Regions from separate parts of the Propionispora hippei DSM 15287 genome, predicted to be linked through region 1. Evidence: riboswitches for the same ligand, from Rfam matches in the RefSeq annotation. Region 1 holds a riboswitch; each other region holds the start of a gene.
The links. A riboswitch is a leader RNA that binds a small molecule or an ion and turns the genes downstream of it on or off. The one in region 1 is predicted to bind cyclic di-GMP.
Positions count from the first base shown of each region.

Region 1 (7,343 bases):
AGAGGCTACGTCGATTAAGCCGGAACCCTCCATTTCCCTTATTTGCTGCCAGGTTACCAGCGGTCCGAGTTCAGCCGGCGCATAATCCAGCCAGGAAGTAACAATGGCTATCATTCCGGGATAACGATATTCTTTCAGTAATGGAAACACCTTGGTATACACCGACTGATACCCGTCATCAAACGTGAGCAGCACCGGTTTATCCGGTAATGCGGCACCGGTTTGGCTGGCGGCAATATATTCTTTAAGTGAGATCGGCGTATACCCCTGTTCTTTTAAATACGTCAAATGACTTTTTAAATTTGCCGGTGTTACAGCATATATATCCTGCCCCGGTTGGTCGGTTACATTATGATAACACAATACAAGAACCGCCTTGGCATTAGCCAGGGAAGGAGGGCAAATCAACAGAATTAGCATGCAAAAAACAAGGACACCAGTAATTTTTTTGTTCATAATAGCCATAACTCCCCCTGCCTACCAGGAAAGCTGGTAGCTCACATTGTATTGGCGGTCAGAAAACTGCGGTTTTCCGCCTGTACCGGTTGAATAACCGGTACGCAATCCATATTCTACACTAACAGTAAGTGCCTGATTACGGGAAATATGATAACCATACTCGGTCCGAAGCGAAGTACTGGTATCCATCGGCTCCGGCCGATCACGCCCTACTCCTATCTCAAAGGAAGTTTCCCAATAATGCTTGGTAAAATTCCAGCGCTGACGAAGGCCAAGACCATAGGCTTCCCGGCAACGGGGACTTTCGTAAACCGGCTCCACCCCATCAATCATCTGTTTTTTAAAGCCTGTTCTGTCGGCATAACCAAACCAAGACAGTTGTTTTGCTCCGGTATCAACCATCACATGGTCCCAGTCCAGGTTTATATCGTGCCGCCGGTTGCGGTCCGAATAATTTGCGGCTGCCATCATGACAGACAGATTGTCTTTAAGTCCAATTTGCCGGTTATACGCCAGTTGATACTCTGTCGCCATCATATGACTGGGCAGTGCCTCTGCATCCATTACCGGTGTGCGGTTTATACTAAAATCAACTCTGCTTTGTTCACCAAAATAGCGACTCGTGGTCAGGTGATACCCATCCAGCCTGCCGTGAGTACGACCCTGATCCAGCCACAACTGTACCATATGTTTCATGTCGGTGTATCGTCCGCCAACAGAGTTTGTTCTTAATACGGTTTCTCCCTGGCCGTCAGAAATCCATGTACTGCCGATTCCTGCCAATATGTCCACCCGGTCTGTCACCCGCTGTTCGCCGGTCAATTGTAGGCGATGATCCTTATTTCCTTTATAATCTCTGCTGCCGGTAGCGTTAACAGCCAGGCTGCCCTGCCAGCGTTCTTCAAAGGTCCTCAGCGCCTGAGCCGTCATTGGATTCGCACTATACCTGTCCAAACCTGTCACGGCCTGCCTGGCAGAATAATAATCGCCTCCCGGCACAGCCGTATTAACAATCCCGCTATTGGCGGCAGGTTGTGTCCCCGGCAAAGCAGCCAACGACAGATATTGTTCGTAAGCTTCTCTGATCAGCCCCTGGCGATAAAGTACCGCAGCAAACTGCTGGCGAAACGCCGCATAATCGGGATAGGTATGGATTATGGCCTGGTACAGCTTTTTCCCCGCCTCGTACCGTCCCATTGCAAAAAATGAATCGGCATCCCCGGTAATGACCATAGCCTGTTCTGCAGCCATATTGATAAGTTCCCGATACAATACCATCGCCTGTTTTTCCTTAGAGCCTGTCAGCATGTACGCATAAGCCAGGCTGTGCCTATCGCTGGGTAAGCTTTCCCCCTGCTCTAAAATGCTGCAATAAATACCTATGGCCTGTTGGGGCAGATAGAGCCGCAAATAAGAGTCCGCCAGCGCGCGCCGTCCATAGGCAGGAATCTCCCGGTAATTGGGCCATAGCTGCGTCCCTTCTTTAACTGCAGTTGTATAATCACCGTACAAAAACAATGCCAGCACGTAGTCACATTGCATCTGAACCGTCGCACTTTTATCACGGATTGTAGGCCGTAACAGTACAATAGCCTGCCGGTACGCATCATGTCTAATAAATTGAGCCGCCATCTCGCCACGCAACGTTAGCAGAGAAGCTTTTAATGCCGGGTCATTCCATCCATCGACAGAAGCTAGGGCAGTTTCTATTAACTTAGCCGCCCCGTCTGCATCACCGCGTGCCAGTAATATATTAGCCTTGCCACTGTAAGCAGCTAAGTTGTCAGGTTGTTCTTCCAGCAGGATCGAATAAATACGCTCCGCTTCATCAAAACTCCCCGTATGTACCAGACTTTCCGCTTCCCACAACCGAGCCTTCCTATTTCCTGTCATAGCCGATTGATGATATAGCTGCCAGGCGTCGTTAAAATGGCCGGTCTTGAAATACGCCTGAGCCACGTTGATTCTCACATAATCAGGTACGGCCGGGAACGACTTTATTCGTTCCTCATACAACTGAACCGCTTTTGTATATTCTCCGGCCCAAACTGCAACGACGGTATAATCGAATACAATATCCGCTTCCGTCTCATGGTCAACCATTAAATTTTCCAGTATCGCCAAAGCCGGCCGATACTCTCCGCCCCTTGCTAAAGTAACCGCATATTCCCGTGCCGCATCCCGGTTCTGGTAGGACATTTCAGTTGATTGCCCAAGCGTGTCCGGTAGCGGTTCCTCTTTTGCCATAACAGATGTATAACACACCGCACTTCCCAAAAAAAACACTAAAGTAAGTAATGCCAATACTTGCTTGATCCTCATGTACACTCCCCTAACAATAGCTTTTATCTTTCGCTTTCACGATCGAAGTGCGTGTTTCCCATCCCGCCCACCTGGCACCGGCAAAATGCACCTTCAAAAACAAAAAACAACCGAATTACAAAGTTCTTGACACTTTGCAACCCGGCTGTCATAACAAAAATGTTTTAGACCCTGAGCTTTGCGTCCCCGCCTTTCGACAAGTTTGCCCGCTATATATATACCATTATCAATATGTATTAAACAGGTTAAATTCCTATGAAAGCCCATTTATTCAAGATAAATACATTAGTCATTCTAACAAGTGTTCCGATTTATGTCAACAGGATTTTTATTCTTCCATTGACAAACATTTACTGCAACAGACAAAAAAAGCCGGATTACAAAGCTTTCGTACTTTGCAACCCGGCTTTCATAACAAAAATGTTTTAGACCCCTGGCTTTGGTTCCCTGTATTTTTGACAAGTTTGCCCAATTCCGCTAGCTCTTGCCAGCCGATGCTATCCATTTACTGCACAAATATAGCAAATATTTTTCATTTATTCAACTATAGTCTAACTAGCTCGATTCATCAACGGCAAATTACTGAATCCTTTGGGCGGCTTTAATCAAAATTACCCCCAGTGTTCCAATGACCACGGCCTCACCGATAAAGACAGAGCCAAACACCGACCAATAAGGCATGTCAAACAGATAAGCCAAATAAGCACCGACCACGACGGCATTAATGATCACCGGGAAGATATAGGCGGCCTTGCTTTCTTTAAAGCGCCGTGTCAGCCAGGCTGCTGCCAGTGTGGCCAGACTGCCAAAGACCACATCCATGACTCCGGCGCCGCCAATCATATTAGCCAGCAGGCAGCCGACAAACAGCCCCCACACCGCTTCCCCATACAAAATAGGTAGCACGGTAAGCGCCTCGGCAATCCGGAATTGGATGACACCATAGGAAATAGGCTGAAATACCACCGAAAGTACTACATAAATGGCGGCAATCACCGCCGCCTTCATTAATTTTTTCTGATTCATACTAATCCTTTCTCATACAAATAAAATATTTCACTCTCCTATTCGACCAATTCGGCTATAGTCCTTCTGTCACAGTCCCGCATCCTGTCTGCCGAACTAAAAAACAAGGAAAATTTGCCGGCAGTACCAGCGAAATCTCCTTGTTATCCATAGCGGCAGCACCCCAACTACCCGACTACTTTTCCAACATCATTTTGCCTTGTTCATCGTATAGAACCCGTCTGGGAAGCGACAGACGGTATGAAGCCTCGGTCGCGGCAAAGCCTTCATCGGGACCAACGCCCCAGGCTAAGAACACATCTTGTTCCTTCGTGTCTTTTACAATCCGTCCCGTATAAAGTCCATCCGCCGTCCCACTAATCACATTGTCCGTAGCCATTGGCTCAAACTGACCGTCCAGACGGTCGGCAACGAGGTAGAGTTCACCGGTCTGCGGCTTTGCAGGTAAAATAGCCTGCTGATGGGCCGGACTGTACCAATCTTTTTTCACGGCAAACAATAAATACCATTTACCCTGGTGCCGGTGCAGCGTGGGGACCTCCATATCGACAAAAGTATGAGGGGAAGCGGCCGGCGGGAGCAGCTCCCAATTCAGTAAATCCTTTGACCTGGCCCGGCCGATGCAGCCACGGCTGCGCGGTTCACCCCGCTTGTCCCTTGCCGTAAAAAACATATAGTAGGTGCCGCCCGTTTCGTCTAAAATAACAAAGGGGTCCCGGCAGCCTTCGTGGCGATTGTAGGCCTCCGCCTGATTTTCATAATACTCGCTGCCGCCGACCGACAAGACCGGATTATACTCATACTTATGCCACAGCTTCAAATCCTCTGACCAAGCCACCCCGATGCGCTGCGTATGACCCATATACCCGTTTTCCAATACTTCCTGACGGCAGCGGGAGGTGTAAAACATATAGTAACGGCCGTCTTTTTTTATTGTGCACCCGGTCCAAATGGACACGCTGTCCCAATCAGCCGGATTTTCACTGGCCTCCAGCACGGTTCCCCGGGGCTGCCAATCCCTCAGGTTTTCCGATACGGCATAACCGACGCTGGCCGCGCTATGCCGCGAATGGGCATCCTGTTTTAGGGGAGCCTGCAAATGGTACAGATGATACTTGCCGGCTTCGGCAAAAAGCCAAAAATCCCATAAGAAATACCCGCAAGGGGCATATGTTTTATTCATCTTCACGAATCCTCTTTCCCTGACAAAAATTTTCTTTCCCGATCAGCTTGGCCATCGGGAATCCCTAAAATCCAGGCGGCACTAAACGCACTGACAAAAGCGATCATAAAGCCGGCAGCATATAAAAGTACATCACCCTCCTGAATGATCGCCAGTAGCGACAGGGCCGACAAGCCCAGACTAATGGCCTTCACCTGCATCATGGCAATGAAGCCGCCCCCTAAGGCGCCGCCAATAGCGGCAGCCGCAAACGGCCTTACTAACGGAAGATTTACGGCAAACATGATAGGTTCGGTAATACCTAACAGGCATACGGGAAGAGCGTTGACAATCACCCGTTTTAGCTGGCGGTCAGCGGTTTTAAAATACACAGCCAAGGCAGCGCCGGCCTGTGCCGTGTCTGCCATGGCAAATATGGGCAGCAGCATATTAACCCCTGTCTTGGACAGCATATCCAGATAAAGCGGATTAAGTCCCTGGTGCATTCCCGTGGTAACAATGGTGGAATATACCGCCCCCAGCATCATACCTGTAAAAAAACCGCCCTGATGTATGGCAAACAGAACCACGCTGATCACACTGTCCGATATCGCCGCCCCCAAGGGCTGTAAAATGAAAATCGTGGCAAAACCGGTGACAACCAGTGTCAGCATTGGCGTCAATATCAACGCCAATGCCTGGGGGACCTTGCGGCGGAGGATTCCTTCCACAAGACTCATAAACCAAACCACCAAAAGAGCCGCTATCACGCCGCCGGCGCCGCGCTGCAGCGACGGTGAAATCCCACCGACTGCTAAAGAATGCAGTTGTTCAAGCGACGAGTGCATTAACAACCCTGCCGCCGCACCGCCCAAGAGCGGTGTCCCGCCAAACTCCCGCGCCGCGGTCACACCAACCAGCACAGGTAAAAATACAAAGACCGAACTGGCAAAAAGCTGTAATAATTGCGAAACCTGATTATCTACACTGACTACACCAAGCCGTTGCAGCAGGGAGTTAATTCCCATCAGCATGCCGCTGCCTACCAATACGGGAATTAACGGCAAAAACACATTGGCAAGCCGCTTCATGTACCCAGGCAGGCCAACCGGTCGAATATCGGCAGCCTGGTCTGCCTGATTTCCCAATGACAACTGGTGCTGCATTTCATGATACACGTCCAGCACAACGCCTGTACCCAGAATGATCTGAAGCTGTCCGGAACGGAAAACCGCTGCCACCACTTTATCCAATCCTCTCAGGCTGGCCAGCTCGGCCTTGCCGTCGTCCCGCAGGGTGAGGCGCAGCCTTGTTGCGCAATATTCTATATCGATCACATTGCCTGCACCGCCTATCCGGCTCAGAATTTCACCGGCCAATCCGGTTTTATTCATAGTAGCTTCCTCCCTCCGTACAGATCATTCAATGCCTGATGTATAGTATTATTCTCGCCTGCTGCTTTGTCCTGCCGTCGTAGGACAACCTAAGCCCGGGCCTTGCCAAACATGGACTGCACCCGTTCCGACTCCTTCGCTCCTGCCAGCCAACTGGCAGCAAAAGCGCCGCCAAAGGCAATGCACATACCGATGACATAATGAATCATCGCTGCCGGTTGAACTATCGAAATACCCGGTATGCCGGTAAGGCCCACAGCCGTCATCCCCACCTTCATAGCCACCACATATGCGCCGCCCAGGGCCCCGCCAACAGCAGCGGCAGCAAACGGCTTGCCCAGCCTGATGTTGACTCCGAAAATCGCAGCTTCCGTAATGCCAAGTAAACAGGAAGTCGCCGCCGGAATCGCAATAGCCTTGATTTTCTCATCGGTAGTCTTAAAATACACGGCTAAGGCAGCTCCGCCTTGAGCTACATTAGCCATCGACCAGATCGGCAGCAAATAATTCAAGCCCACGTTCTTTATTAGTTCCATTTCAATGGCATGAAAACTGTGATGAATGCCGGTAATAACAATCGCCGAATATACGCCGCCGAATAGCAGGCCGGCAAGCGGACCGGCCTGGCTGTATAAGCCTGTCAACCCAAAGGAAATGCCGCTGCCCAGCATCCGTCCAAACGGACCGATGGCAACCAGAGCGACAAACCCGCTAATGGCCAGTGTCAAAAATGGCGTCAACAGAATATCCAGGGCGTTAGGCACTGCTTTTCGGATATTTTTTTCGACAAACGCCATAAACCATACGGCAATTAGCACAGGCAGCACGGTTCCCTGATAGCCTACTGCCGCAATAGCCAGACCGAATACATCAATAGTGCCTTTAATGCCGCCGCCAACGGTCCAGGCATTTTGCAAATCAGGATGAATCAGCAGACCGCCTAAAACTGCCGCCAGAAAAGGATTAGCGCCAAATTCCCT
Region 1 is NZ_FQZD01000011.1:112,605-119,947, reverse strand. Features, by position in the region: gene pgaB (poly-beta-1,6-N-acetyl-D-glucosamine N-deacetylase PgaB) at 1-456, opposite strand, end outside; gene F3H20_RS08160 (tetratricopeptide repeat protein) at 478-2,781, opposite strand; cyclic di-GMP riboswitch class I at 2,914-2,998, opposite strand; cyclic di-GMP riboswitch class I at 3,175-3,260, opposite strand; gene F3H20_RS08155 (QueT transporter family protein) at 3,361-3,807, opposite strand; gene F3H20_RS08150 (glycoside hydrolase family 68 protein) at 3,983-4,990, opposite strand; gene F3H20_RS08145 (PTS transporter subunit EIIC) at 4,993-6,363, opposite strand; gene F3H20_RS08140 (sucrose-specific PTS transporter subunit IIBC) at 6,453-7,343, opposite strand, start outside.

Region 2 (7,343 bases), on a different contig from region 1:
AGGCAGTGGAACATACACATAATCCAACCCGGCCGCTTTAAAGGCGGCATTTTGTATTGCTGGAGACTGGGAATGGCCCACCGGCCAACCGATAATTCCAATCTTTTTAGTTTTCCCTGTTATCATATGAGTTCCTCAATCCTATTAATTAATCTAATCTAATTTAGTCAGTAATCCTTTTTCTTCCAGTCTGGACAGCAATCGGCTCTCCAGTAGACGAAGCAATTTAGTTGTAAAAAATTCACTTTTGCTCAAGGGAACAACTAAAATAGTATAGCAGCCAAGACGATTGCCGCCGCAGATGTCAGTGAACACTTGATCGCCAATAACGGCAACATTTTGCGGCAATAAGTTCATTTCCCGGATGGCTTTGCGAAAACCGTATTTAGCCGGTTTTCGCGCCCAATGCACATAATTGACATCAATACTCCGGGCAATTTCAGCTACTCGTCTTTCATAGCTGTTGGAAACCAAGCAAAGATGCATCCCCTGTTCCTTAGCCCCCTGTAACCAAGTTCTAATATCATTAGGAACCTGGCCTTCTCCCCAGGGAAGCAAGGTGTTATCTATATCCAGCAACAATCCCTTAAGATCATTGTTCACAAATACATCCCAGGAAATGTCCAAAAGAGTTTTTACACGCAAGTCAGGGCAAAAAAGTTTGTCGGAAAAATTCACCAGAGCCTCCTAACCAAGCGACTAAGTTTTATTGAACAACATGGGCAGTTAAGAATATAACAATCTCCGACTCGCTGCCAGAATTGCTGACGCTTCTAAACAGTGTTCCCAATATGGGCAGATCACCCAAAAAGGGAACTTTTGTGTATGTCTTCGATTCCTGACTGCCGATCAAACCACCAATCACCATCGTTTCCCCATCTTTCATTCGTACATTCGTTTCCGCTTCCCGCGTCGTGATCTGATATTGTTTGATATCAGAAACCAATTGCGGCGTACTAACTTCTGTCTTTACATTAGCGGTAATCTGTCCGTCAGCGCCTACAATGGGGGTATAGGTTAGCTTAATCCCGGTATCCACATAGGTGGTAGAAGTGGAAGTTGTTCCATTAGCTACCGTATTAGTCTGCACCGGAACCCTGTCGCCTATAAGTATGCGGGCTTGTTTACCGTTAATTGTCGTAACTTTGGGCTGCGATAAAATTTTAGCATTGCCATTGCTGACAAGCGCATTGATTTTAGCCGTATAATAAAATTCATAAGGATGTCCGTCCGGATCCCTTCCGTATTGAATTATGCCCGGATAACCATCGGCCAGGCTTGTATGGCGAGTAATTGTAGGCTGGGTAGTAGTTGTTGTTGTACCAGTGGTAGAATCATAACTGGTTCCTGCCGGCGTGTACTCATACGTTTTGGGGGTCTCATCCCAGTTCCAGGTCACCCCTAAATCTTTAGTGGCAGACTTGCTGATAGCAACCACTTTAGCCTCCAGTTCTACCTGCTGCGGTCGCTTATCCAACTCATCGACAATCTGTTTTATCCGGGAAATACCTAGCGATGAACCGGTGACCAATAAAGTATTAGAAGGAATATCAGTATCCAGCTTCACTTTTAACCCTTCTGCCGCCGAAGCAATTGTTGACTTCATATCCTGCGCTGTCACATACTGCAGTTTAATAACTGCCGAATCAGCCACATCAGCCCGGTCAAAAATAATTGTATTATCTACTTTATGATAGGTCAGCCCCTTTGCTTGAGCTATTAAATCAATGGCGGTATCCAATGAAACATTGTCCAATCTTACTGTAATATTTGGCGATTCCTTCGCTGCCGATTCATCAATGATCATATTGACTCCACTTAACAATGACAACGTATGTAACACAACCCGGATATCTTCCTGCACAAAGTTTAAACTGACCGACTCCGGATTAGCAAAGCTTACTGGCAAAATGACAAAGATCTGAAGTATGGCTACTGCCACTATAGCAACTAGCTTATTGCGCCACGTTATGAGTTGAATCATTCCCGTTACCTGTCCTTTCTTTTGCCATGCTTTTTTCCGTTTTTATATTATTAGTGATCGGCAATGTCAATTGTCCGGCAGGTCCAGAAACCACCACCATGTCTGACATAATTGATTCTACCTGATATGCACCAACCTGTTCTCCCAGGCGGTATGCCTTGGAGTGCTTGCCATCATTAATGACGGCCAGTTGCTGCCCATCATCACTGCTGACTATACCTGTAACACTAAATTTAGGTAATTCAAGTGCTGCTGGACTTATCCCGGCTGCCACCTGCCCCGCATCCGGCACCGGTTGCTGTGTTACCGGCAATTTACTATCCGTTCCCTTATCCTTGCTGTCCATATACTCCGGCGGAATAGCGAAAGGATTGCGAACAGTGCCCTGCTTCTCAACAACAGGAAAACTTACATTTGTTTCATTAGAATCTTTTGCCGCTGTTTTCTGCGTTGCCACTTTAGAACTTTGGCCATTGGAGACTGTCGGTGCAATAGGGTTGTCCTCATTAGCCGGGATAACTACTAAATATAGGGCAAGTGCCATAACACCTATCGCAAGAGTCGCAATGATTTTTGACGATAAAGAAGACATATCTTGTTTTATATTCAATAAAGATCGCACCGCCTTTTATTGGCAAAATAAAAAATTAAACAAATTACCATTATTACTCAATAAGCCATTTTTTTCTTCGATAATCTCCCAATAAAATCCTCCATAAAAATAAGAAAACCATCTGAAAATTTCAGATGGGTGGTTACGCTACCTGCTCCTACTGGTTCAAGCGTCCAAATACAAACCAGTATTCATCACTTCCATGTAAAAAACGCATAGATCTCGTCAAATTATCACAATTATTATCATCATTCATTTTTGATCATTTGTCAACATCTAAAATTGCCACAATTTGTCGATATAATTAAAAATAACTTTGAAAACTATAAAGTATAATAAATTTCCATAAAAAGTATTGTCAAATGTAAATAGATAGTATTAAATAAAACGTAGATATGGAAATAAAACAAGGTTCACGTATTTACCGGAGGCAGGGAGGGTATCGTTTGTTTCGTTCACAAAAGGGATTTGCTCTAATTGAATTGCTTGTGGCTATTGCTATTTTAGGAATTCTGGCAGGGATTGCAGGGATAAACCTCCGGTATGGCATTGCCAAAAATGATTTAACAACGGCAACCAGCCAACTTGCCGCTGACATCCGGACGATGCAGCAGTTATCTATGGAAAAAGCGATTGATGACACCAGCGCTGCCATTAACATCACTTTTGCTACCGGTTCTTATCAAATCATCACCGACCAGTCGACAAACACCGGCTTTTCCTCCCGGACCTTACCTTCCAGCATTACACTATCTTCGTCAAATGGAAATACACTAGCCTTTAATCCGAGTAATTTATCCACTAATACAGCTACAATGGTTACTTTAACAAGCAGCATACTGCCTAAAACTGAAAATAAACAAACAATTATTATTTCCCGCATGACGGGAAGAATTCGCATTGATACATCTTCCACTCCCGCTTACCGCACAGAAGAAATATAACATTATATTGGGGTAATCATATGAAAATAATCGAAAATCAAAAAGGTTTTTTGCTGCTGGATTCTCTGTTCGGTGTTTTAATTACCAGTGTTGCGCTAATTTCTATTGTCAGCCTGGTTACTATGGGGGTTAAAACCTACTCTGTTAACAGCGAACAGTCCCGTGCTTACCAAATTGCCGCTAGTTACGGAGACGCTTTACAAAGCTTAAGTATCGCCAACTGGGCCACACTGGTCCCCTCTACGGTGACCAGCTACCAAGCCATTGACATTTCCAGCTCGAATACTGTTGTTTATAATGATTTGGCAAATGCAAGGAATTCACTTTCTTCATTGCCGGGAGCAACAGTTTCTATCTATGGAAAAGTTAGTTCAGCTGCCAATGCCGGGAACCGTCTAGCCCAGGTAAAAATCATAGTTTCCTGGAGTAATAACACAAAGCAAGTAGCGCTTATTAAATACTATATTCGCAATAACCAACCTAGTTCAACCTGATTATTTAGCATAGAGGTGCTTCATTCAGTATGATAAAACGATATAAAAACAAGCAGGGCTTCTTTTTAACTGAAATTTTAATAGGAATGGCTGTCATGCTAATTATTTTAGCAGCCATCGTTCCTCTTTTTGCTAATACTACCAAAACCATAGCCAATGGAACCTCCACCAATCACATGCTGCAAGAAGGCCGCTGGGCCTTGGATCTAATGGCTAAAGACATCGCTCCAGCCTCTACAATTCTTACTCCGGCAAATAACAGTACTGCTGCCACCTTGGTATTTCAGCGTAGCGACATAGCCGGAAATATTACGTATTCATTAGTCAATAATGAACTCCGCCGCCAAATTGGCTCAGGTACTCAATACCCCTTAACGAACGGCAGTCTGGTTCAAATCATCAGCGCCAGCTTTCAGTCCGGTCTTAACGGGGAAAACATAACGATTACCTTATCGCTCACCGATGGTAGTCATACCACTCAGTTAACACGCACAGTATTTCTTTTAAATAACTAACACGCTATGGAACAGGAGGAATTACCTTGCGCCGGATTTTTACCAATCAAACAGGTGCAGCGTCACTTATAGCTATTACTACCATGGTACTGCTGGCAGCAATGGCCACCACTTATCTGTCGCTCTCTGCCAACGGTCTGAGCCGCCTTACCGGTTTTGGCTATGGTGATAATATCAAGGCAAAAGCAGCGGCCGAAGCCGGCATACGTTATACTTGGATGAATGCCGTACAAAATACAAGCACAACAAATTACATTTGGGACACAACAAAACTTAACACTTCCGCAATTTCCGTAGATAGTACTGACAGCAATTCTCCCACTTTTACCATAAGTCTTACAAGAATAACTGCTAATTTGCCGTCCGGTGTTAAAAACACCGATTCTTATTATAAAATTACCTCTGTCGGGCGCTCAGGCAACAGTAAAGCAATTACAGAAGCTTATTTATTGGTTTCTCCCATGGTTTCCTTAACGGAATTTGTCCAGGGAGGAAATGCTTCCAATAATGCCCCTTGGACTGTTGATACAATAAATGGAGTCGCGACGGCACCAAGCAGCAGTGACTATTATCAGATTCTGTTTAACGGGGATGCTGATTACGCCGCAAAGGGTATTACTTACCACTATAAAATCAATCTTAACAGCACTAATCCTAGTCACCCGAATGATACGGGTTATGGAATTTACTACCTTGCCAATGGTACGCCTAATGATATGTCCGCCTATGTACTGCAATATGATCCTGGACTAACACCTGATCAAATTTTAGTAAAAAAGGTAGTGGCTGATGCTACCAGTCAGCAATATCCCTGGTATAATGAGCAGATTATCGGGGGTACTACGGCGGATGGCTATAGCAACCAATCCTGGCAAAGCTCTAATGCTTCTGCCAGCTGGAACACGGCCAATACGAATAAAACTACCTGGACCAATACTACGACGCTTATTCTAAATGAAACCACCAGTAACCCGGCAACCGGCTCTTTCATTACGCTGGATAACGAAAGTACTGATACAACTTATAAAAAGGATATTATGTCGGTTCAGATGAGTACCGTCATGGCGGAACTTAATAAACTAAAAGCCAATAATACTTCCAGCAACCAAATGCTTAATCAAGACCACATTTTGACGATCGACATTAAACCAGTAGTAGTTAACGGCAGTCAGAACTATATTCACCGCATCTACATTGACGGCTTAGAAATCCTGCGTTTTGTCGATCGGTCTACGAAATACAACTTTGCGAAAGATCCCGGCTATGGACAAACCGGCTTGCGTGTTTGGGAAGCTCAGGCTAAGTTTAGTAATCTAAAAAATGCTCCGGGAGCTATTTCTTTGCGTAGCTGGGAAATACAAAAGCCATAACGTTCAAAGGGGAATCATTCAACTGTCGGTTGAATGATTCCCCTTCTTATTCTCCCAAAACACTTTCCACGTCGCTCTGCACCTTGCAGAGCTTTAATTTTTCCCCGTTCTTACTTTCCTTCTCGCAACTGCCGCAGATGCCTTCACCGCAGCACATGGTGGCGTTGTTGGTGGCTGCCATGGGGATATTGATACCGGCGGCTTGCATGGCGGCGATGACGGCCTGATGCTGTTCGTCCGGGCCGGCGCTGACTACCAGATCGATTTTACCACGGATGGTTTCCTCCAGGCGTTTCATGCCGTTTTGCCGCATAGAACGCACCGGCTCAACAGTTACACCCAATTGTCGCAGTTCTTCTTCAATAAACAGCGTTTTTACTTTACCCGGCGCCAAAATGGCGATTACCTGATTCTTATTTTCCACCAGCTTTTTAACCAATGGCAATGCCGGTGCCTGGCCAATGCCGCCGGCTACCACCAGCACTCGGCCACCGGTAAGGTTCTCAATCCAGGGCTGGCCAAAGACTCCGTTATAATAGGGCCCCTTCACGGTTAAACGCCGGTTACCCTTCCAGAATATCCGGCCCGATTTAGGACCGACCACTTCAATGGCCACTTTGATTTTATTGGCCGTGACATCCATAATTCCTACCGGAAACTGGCAAAACTGTGGATCATCAGGCTTACGTAAAAAAACAAAGGACCCTGTCTTCTGCAATTGTTCAGCCAATAGCGCCGATACGGGAAACTCCAGAATATACATATGATCCGCCATAGCCTTGACAATAGTATATTCTGTCTCTTCCTCCAAGCGGCTCAGGACCTTCTCTCCCTGCCCCTCCACTGCGGTTTGCCAGAATTTTTCGTATAGCACGCAAACGCCGCACCAGTTACAGTCACAGGTATTTTCTCCTCTTAACTGACTGCAAAAAACACAGTTATTGGTCTGTGCCAACAGGCAGGGACAATACTTGGAGTTAAGGTCAATACACCTTAAATGTATATTACGCATATTTCGCCTCCTTAGACCAGACAGCCGTTAAAAATATCGGTCAGTCCGGCGCTGGCAATACGCTCGGAAATTTCCGCCCGGTTAATCGAGTACAATTCCAGTTCCTGCATCCTGGCAAAATATACCCCGCCGGAAAAGGTATACCGGACCTTTTTACCCTCTTCCGACAACATCTGTTCATGACTAAAAGCAATAAAATCACCGGCTGCCAAGCTGCGCGGATAAGTAAGATACCTCATATCCAGACAATACCTCACGGCGTTGTGGCCGGCCAATAGACCGGTAAGTACAGCTTCCGTATGACCTACCAGAATGGTGGATTTTTCTCCGGCACAAAATAAATTATCGACACCCTCCACTTTTAGAGAATCATCGCAGGGAGCAATACCGAGATAGCGCATTGAGTTTCCC
Region 2 is NZ_FQZD01000004.1:127,063-134,405, reverse strand. Features, by position in the region: gene aroE (shikimate dehydrogenase) at 1-126, opposite strand, end outside; gene F3H20_RS00695 (YqeG family HAD IIIA-type phosphatase) at 154-678, opposite strand; gene F3H20_RS00690 (secretin N-terminal domain-containing protein) at 707-1,984, opposite strand; gene F3H20_RS00685 (hypothetical protein) at 1,956-2,594, opposite strand; cyclic di-GMP riboswitch class II at 2,725-2,808, opposite strand; gene F3H20_RS00680 (prepilin-type N-terminal cleavage/methylation domain-containing protein) at 3,044-3,541, shown strand; gene F3H20_RS00675 (hypothetical protein) at 3,562-4,035, shown strand; gene F3H20_RS00670 (PilW family protein) at 4,065-4,550, shown strand; gene F3H20_RS00665 (hypothetical protein) at 4,577-5,920, shown strand; gene F3H20_RS00660 (hypothetical protein) at 5,967-6,932, opposite strand; gene F3H20_RS00655 (FAD-dependent oxidoreductase) at 6,944-7,343, opposite strand, start outside.
Region 2: it holds a riboswitch for cyclic di-GMP, as region 1 does, so the genes downstream of both, F3H20_RS00685 (hypothetical protein) here and F3H20_RS08160 (tetratricopeptide repeat protein) in region 1, are expected to answer to the same signal.

Region 3 (7,343 bases), on a different contig from region 1:
TCTTCGAGCAAGGCTTTGGCGACACTCTGCATTTTATCCGCTATGCCACACTGTTCACCAGCCTGGCAACCGCTGTCGGGGTGGTGGTTCAAAAGCCCCTGCTGCGGCTGCTCGCCCACTCCCTGGACTGTCCGGTCTATGCGGAGGGACAGGTTCCGCTGGAAGAGTACGATATTGCCTGCTCGCTCCACAGCCTGCCCTATCGGTTCGGCACGGAAGAAGCAAGTATTCCTACCGCCATCCCCTATCTCAAACCACCGGTCACACAAGTAACCAAATGGCGCAAGCGCCTTGCTGACCTGATGCCCGGCCGTCCCAGAATCGGCATTGTCTGGGCCGGCAATCCCAGACATGACAACGACCATAACCGTTCCATCCCGTTTTCGGTCTTCCGGACTTTACCGGAACGGCACCCACAAATTCACTGGATCAGCCTGCAGGCGGACGACCGGGCAGCGGATCTGACCGACGGCGATTCGGCTATTCTTAATGTCTCGGCAGAATTAAATGATTTTACCGAAACGGCCGGCTTGATCAGTCACCTTGATCTGGTCATCACCGTTGATTCTGCCGTAGCCCACCTGGCCGGCGCCTTGGGCAAACCGGTCTGGATTTTACTCCCCCTTGATCCCGACTGGCGTTGGCTGTTAACACGGCAGGACAGTCCCTGGTATCCGTCAGCCCGCCTCTTCCGGCAGTCCCAAACCGGCGGCTGGCAGGCAGTGCTGGAGCAGGTCACAGCGGCTTTGCTCGACGAAGCAGCAGCTTCCTCCACCAGAAAAAAGCCATAAAAAGACGCGACAGCTTCTCCCTCAGGAGAGACCGTCGCGTCTTTGCTTTAGACTGGCAACCGGTTAAACGGCTGCCGCCAGTTGTTCAGAAGCATCAAACAAATGCTGCACTTCTTCCCAGACAATGATCGGCGTCTTGGCGAAACCGTTGAATACAGTAGCCGAAGCCGAAGTATAGGAACCACAGTTGGGCACCAGGATGAGGTCGTCCAGTTCCAGACGCTGCGTCAGCTTGTCCCGGAACATGATATCCAGTGAATCACAGCTCGGACCGGCAAAAGTGGCCGGAATGAGTTCACCCTTTTTAAAGGTTTCCAGTTCAAACTCCCAGTGATCGAAAATCACGGCCGAGAAAGTGCCATACAGGCCATCATCCAGGAAGTACCATTGCTGATGGTTACGTTCCTGGGTGCCAATGACCCGGGTGATAAGATTCATTGCCGTGCCGCAGATAAAACGACCCGGTTCAGCCCAAATTTCGGTATGGGGGAAATATTTTTGAACTCCGGCGTTGATTTCGGTAAGAATGCCGGGAATATCAATTGTTTCGTTAAGGGCCGGGATGGGGAACCCGCCGCCGATATCCAAAACCCGCAGGTTAAAGCCCTCGACTGCCGCCTGATCAAATAAGCGGCGGCAAATTCTAAGCGCATCGTAATACGCTTCAGAGCTGACCGACTGGCTGCCGACATGGAAGCACAGCCCGGCCACATCCAGTCCCTGCTCACGGGCTAGCCGCAGCAACCGCAGGGCATCGTCAGGATGGGCGCCAAATTTTTTATTCAGATCGACCAACGCCTTGGGGTTGTCCACCCGTACCCGGAGCAGTACCGAACCGCCCGGCACAGCCTTGGCCATCTTGCCAATTTCACTTTCACTGTCAAAGGTAAATTTATTTATACCGGTACATCTGGCCGTGGCCAGTCCGCCTGCCGTCTTAACAGGATTCGCATAAACCATGCGATGCGGTTCAATACCCATGGCGGTCAGCGCCTGCATCTCGCCATCTGAAGCCACATCGAAGCAGGAGCCTAGCTCTGCCAGTGTCCGGACAATAGTCTCATTAGGATTTGATTTAACTGCATAATAAAGATGCACTCCCGGCAGATATTCTGCCAGCATATTGTAATTTCGCTTAATCTGCTCTGACGACAAAATTAAAAGCGGCGTCCCATAATTCTCCGCCAGCCTTTCCACTGCCGTCTGGGACAATTTGAATGTTTTTTCCATTATCCTCTCCTACCTTTCGTATTGTACGACGCGCTAAAACGCAACGATATGATTTTATCATAATCAGGTGAAAGTGCAATAATAAATTAAGCAAAAATGAAAATAATTATTTATGCAGCAGACTCATTAAATATGCAGTCCTTGTCGCCGCGCCGCCGCTGGGTTCTCACGGCATTGCCTTTTTCGTACAGACTACTATACAACCGGCGGCTAATTTGCCATACTATATAGTAAACAGTTCTGCCCAGAGCATGTTTTTAAACGATCCGCAGCGTTCCCTGAGAGCGCTTTTTGCGCCATTCTTGGTTACTCTTTCAAATAGGAACTAATTAGGAGGTATTTTCCGATGAACGACATTACCGGCGAACAAAAACTGCTGGCTGTATTAGCCCATCTGGCCTACCTGCTTGGCGGCCTGGGTTTTATCGTCGCTCCCCTGGTGATCTTTCTGCTTAAACGAGAGGATTACTTTGTTTACGAACATGCCAAACAAGCTCTGGTTGCTCACTTGGTTATTCTGGTATTTTCAGCAATTACCGGCTTATTATGCACTTTGCTGATCGGTTTTCTACTGGTGCCCGTCCTGGCCATTTTCTGGCTGCTGCTGCTTGTCACCTCGGTTATCGCCGCAGTCCGGGCAGTTGACGGACAGTTGTATGAGTATCCCTTAATTCAGCGCTTTGTCAACAAACTGTAGTCCCAAAGAAGGCTGTCGCAAAATGCTTTTATTCACACAGCCTGCATATAGGGGAAATAGCTTGCTGTTCTTTGGGCATTGCCCCAGTAGAACTAAAACGGCTGTTACGCTAAGAATAGCGTAACAGCCGTTTTGTTATTATGCCGTTATGATCAATTGACGCAGGTGCTGCGCTGCCGCACGGACATCGTCCTGGGCCAATATGGCTGAAACAACCGAAACGCCGGCAATGCCGGTCCCCATGACTTCCGTCACATTGGCCGTTCCGATCCCGCCGATCGCTACAACCGGAATGGCTACATTTTTCCGGATAGCGGTCAGTTCTGACAGACTCACCGCCCGGGCATCCGATTTGGTGCCTGTCGGGTACATGGCCCCGATCCCCAGATAATCGGCGCCATCTGCTTCGGCCAGTTGCGCCTCAGCCAGCGTAGTCGCCGACACGCCAATGAGCTTGTCCCGGCCAAGCAGCCCTCTGGCCACAGACAGCGGTAAATCCTGCTGCCCAATGTGCAGTCCGTCGGCATCAACGGCCAGGGCAATATCAAGCCGGTCATTGATAATGAGCGGCACGTCGTAACGGCCGCAAATTTCCTTGACCTTAAGCGCAATCCGATAGAATTCGGCCGACGAGGCTTCCTTTTCCCTAAGCTGCAGCAACGTTACCCCACCGGCCAGGGCCTCTCCCAGGCTTTGGTAAAAATCCTTCCCGCCGACCAGCCGGCGGTCAGTCACCAGATACAAAGAATAGTCAATGTCTTTCATTCCAGCCCCGCCTTCCGATATAACTCGTAAAAATGATGGGTTGGCCCTACCCCTTTGCCAATAGCCAGCGAATGTTCGATCGCAATAGTAATATACTCCTTGGCCCGTTTCACCGCTTCGGTCACCGCGCAGCCCTTGCCCATATTGGCTGCAATCGCTGAAGACAAGGTACAACCGGTGCCATGAGTATTCTTGGTGGCAATCCGTTTGGCCGCCAAATATTCAAAACGGCTGCCGTCATACAGAATATCGGTGGCGTCATCCGGCAAATGCCCGCCCTTCACCAGAACGCAGGCCGCCCCCAGCCGGTGTATCCGCCGGGCGGCTTCTTCCATATCCGTCAGATTATGAATGCTCATCCCGGCAATCACTTCCGCCTCGGGAATGTTGGGTGTAACCAGTGCCGCCAGAGGCAGCAATTCCTGCACCAAGGCCGCTTGGGCTTCCGGTTGCAGCAAATGATAGCCGCTTTTGGACACCATGACCGGATCGAGTACCACATTAACCGCCTGGTACTGGCGCAGCTTGGCGGCAATGGTATGGATGGTCACAGGCCGGGAAACCATGCCTATTTTAACGGCATCCACCTCAATATCTTCAAAAATCGCTTCGATCTGCTTGGCGATGATTTCCGGCTCAATGTCCTGCACCGCCAGTACGCCCTGCGTATTTTGCGCCGTTACGGCGGTAATAACACTCATACCGAACACGCCCTGGGCGGAAAAGGCTTTTAAGTCAGCCTGGATGCCGGCGCCGCCGCTGCTATCCGAGCCGGCGATGGTTAATACTTTTTTCATACCAGATTGTCCTCCCGTCTTAAGGTGTGGTTTTAACACTATCCGAAGCAACCCTGGCAGCGCTTTTTGTGCCCTAGCTCCTTCCGTTCATTTAAAAGCACACCCTACAACCAAACATTTTTAATCATTGTTTTTATCTGCTCCGGCAACGCTAGGTTAGTGCTGATATCAGAAAAGCCGTCCTGCGGCGTAAGCGAATACACGGTGAGATAATCCACCGGCCGGTAACCGAACAGCTCCAAATTGCCCAGCCGCGAATTGTACAGCGCCTGGCGAAAATCAATGGTGACAGTATTCCCATGAATATTGACATCTAACCCGTAGGAGGGATCCAGGTGTCCCACAACCTTGCTCACCATGGCCAGACTGACCCGTGAAAAAATCCACGACACGAAGGGCTTGTCCGGCAGCTTTTTATCAGTTACCTTCAGTGTTAGCAGCGATTGATCCTGATTATGTACTAATTGCTCCACCGTGCAGACCAGCACGACCCGCCCTTCCTTGACCGTCTTCGCTTCAATTCTAAGCTGGTGATTTTTTAGCGACGTAACCTTCATTTCTGTAACCGGTCCGCCGGGCTCCAGCATCGATGCCAGCGCCTGATTGATTACATCATCAGGCACATGGACCTGTCCGTTGACCATGTCGGAAAAAGTTTGGGCATCCCATACTTCCTTTATTGTAGCAACTGTCTGCGTCATGTCCGGCACCGCGCTGGCCGCCGACGGCAGCGAGAAGCCGCTGCTGAACGCATCCTGTATTATCGCAGGCATATCCAAGCTATCCATCTCCTTTGGTTTTCCTAAACCCCACCTCAGCCAGACCGGGAAAGTCCGGCATAAACAGGCAGACGAAGTATCCGTTTGTTTGGGTGTATTATTAAATTAACGAAATGACCCAGCTTATTGGCCACTAGTAATAGTTCCCTGTTTGCTGCCGTTTTCCTGCTAAGCTAAGGCCCTGCCTGACGGTTGCAAGGCTGCCATAATCGCTGATTCCGGCAACGGCTCATGAGAATCGCCCGAACCGTCCCCTTGCCCAAATTCGGGCGATTATGCCCGCAGGATGGAGCCCATACTTTCCCGCAAGACTCTTACCCAATGGCTTACCAGCCCCGTCTCTTCTTCCTCCGGCCAGTTTCCCTGTCCCGCCACAACTAAGCCGCAGCGCTTGCAACGGGTAAAGGATCGCTTCTTCTGAGCTCCCGCCGGCGTTATATCAACCTCTTCATACTGCTTGCTGCCACAAGAACATTTTCCTACAGCCAATGTCTCCATCTCCTTATCCATATGGGGAACAAGCTTCCCTCGCGGCTGATAAAAAATAAAAAATAGCCGGTGCTTTATGCAACCTGGCTATCATAGATTTACATCCTTAGACCCATGGCTTTGCGTCCCTTCCTTTAAGAAGGTTTGCTAAAAGGTTATCTATATGATCAATTCATAACTTCTTGCTTTGGGACACTGTCTAAAATAACTAAAAAAGGTAGCGCTTCAGTCCTACTGCCGATAATTCGACAAAAAGACTTTTTCTTTGCCAATTATCTACTCTTTCTATGTTTTATTATACTCGTTTTATCCGTGTCTTGGAAGGAATCATCGGAATTATTTTGTGCACGTCCAGCAGACTGCCAAATAATCATACAAAAAAACAGCCTGGTGGCTGTTTTTCCGCTTCAGCGATATCCTAGACTTCAGATCGCTTATCAAACCCGTTTAATCTCGTGCCGGTTAACGGCTTCGCCCTGAGCGGTGTCGGCAGTCTGGCTGTATTCCATGGCCGGATTGATTGCCCGGACGAAATTTTGTGTCCACTCCTGATATAACTTTTTCATGGGTTTAGCACTGATACCAACCCGTTTCCAGTTGGGTTCCTGCAGGCAGGTGCCGCTCTTCCAGATGACCTGATCAGCGCTGTTAGCCACCATGACATCGGCCTGATCACAGGGCATGCCGTTCAGCAGGTAATCATTCAGCGCCTGATAGATGCCGTCAGCCCGGTCGGTTTCATATTTATTTTGTTCGGCGGCATGACGGCCGCAGCCCTCGCCATGTTCGGCAAAAGCCCGGAAAATCGCCGCTTCGGCGTCACCGCCGCAAATCTCAAGCAATTCCTTAATCAAAGCCGCTTCTCTCGACTCGGCCAGGTTGATCTGCCGCTGCAGCCAGCCATGGATATTACCGTGCTCAATCAAATCACCCAGATCGGCATCAGGCAGTGGCTGCCCGTAGGTCTGCCACACCTGGTCCCGCAGTTCTTCCGCCGTATCGCCGCAGCATTCCTGGGCTTTGGCAAAGACCAGTTCTTCCCGTTTGATCACCAAGCGGATCTTATTGTATAGCCAATAGTGAATATGTCCTAAAAATGCACTCATCTGTATTCCTCCTGCCATAAGATAAGAAATGTAGTAAAAAAAGCCTATATAACCTTGTTCAGTGCCGCCAGAATTTCATCCACCTTGATCCCATGTATTTCCGCCGCCTTCTGGACCGCTTCCCCCGTCGAGGACGGACAGCCCAGACAGCCCATGCCAAACGAGCGGAAGACAGGTACCGTTTGCGGATATACCCGGATAATGTCACTGATCACGCTGTCGGCGGTGATCTTGTCACCCAGCACCAGCGTTCCTTCGGTCAGGCCGCCCGCCACAGGAATGATTTTTTCCCCGGCAGCCGACTGGCTGACCAGCGGTTCGGTGGTTTCGCTGACGCCCTTGTAGAATTCGGCCAGCACATCGGCCTTGAATTTTTTTAAGCCAATCCGGTCAATAAATTGTCCGACCCGTTCAATATCGGCATTCTTTTGATAATACCGTACAATAATGTCCACTATGTGCAGCGCTTCCTCCGCCGTCAGGTCCTCAATCAGCAGATCGGCCAGACGGGGATGCGAGCCGGCACTGCCGCCCACATATACATTCCAGCCTGCATCAGTTGCCAGCAATCCGACGTCCTTTACATGCACTTCGGCACAGGAGTTGGGACAGCCGGCCACTCCCATTTTCATGCGGGAGGGCATTTCCTTCTTGTGATACCGTTTATCCAGTTCAAGACCCAGCTTGAT
Region 3 is NZ_FQZD01000043.1:17,445-24,787, reverse strand. Features, by position in the region: gene F3H20_RS17160 (tetratricopeptide repeat protein) at 1-791, shown strand, start outside; gene F3H20_RS17155 (type III PLP-dependent enzyme) at 855-2,021, opposite strand; gene F3H20_RS17150 (DUF4870 domain-containing protein) at 2,368-2,718, shown strand; gene thiE (thiamine phosphate synthase) at 2,857-3,483, opposite strand; gene thiD (bifunctional hydroxymethylpyrimidine kinase/phosphomethylpyrimidine kinase) at 3,480-4,280, opposite strand; gene F3H20_RS17135 (hypothetical protein) at 4,385-5,053, opposite strand; gene F3H20_RS17130 (hypothetical protein) at 5,333-5,569, opposite strand; cyclic di-GMP riboswitch class I at 5,623-5,707, opposite strand; gene F3H20_RS17125 (hypothetical protein) at 5,986-6,654, opposite strand; gene F3H20_RS17120 (DUF1858 domain-containing protein) at 6,699-7,343, opposite strand, start outside.
Region 3: it holds a riboswitch for cyclic di-GMP, as region 1 does, so the genes downstream of both, F3H20_RS17130 (hypothetical protein) here and F3H20_RS08160 (tetratricopeptide repeat protein) in region 1, are expected to answer to the same signal.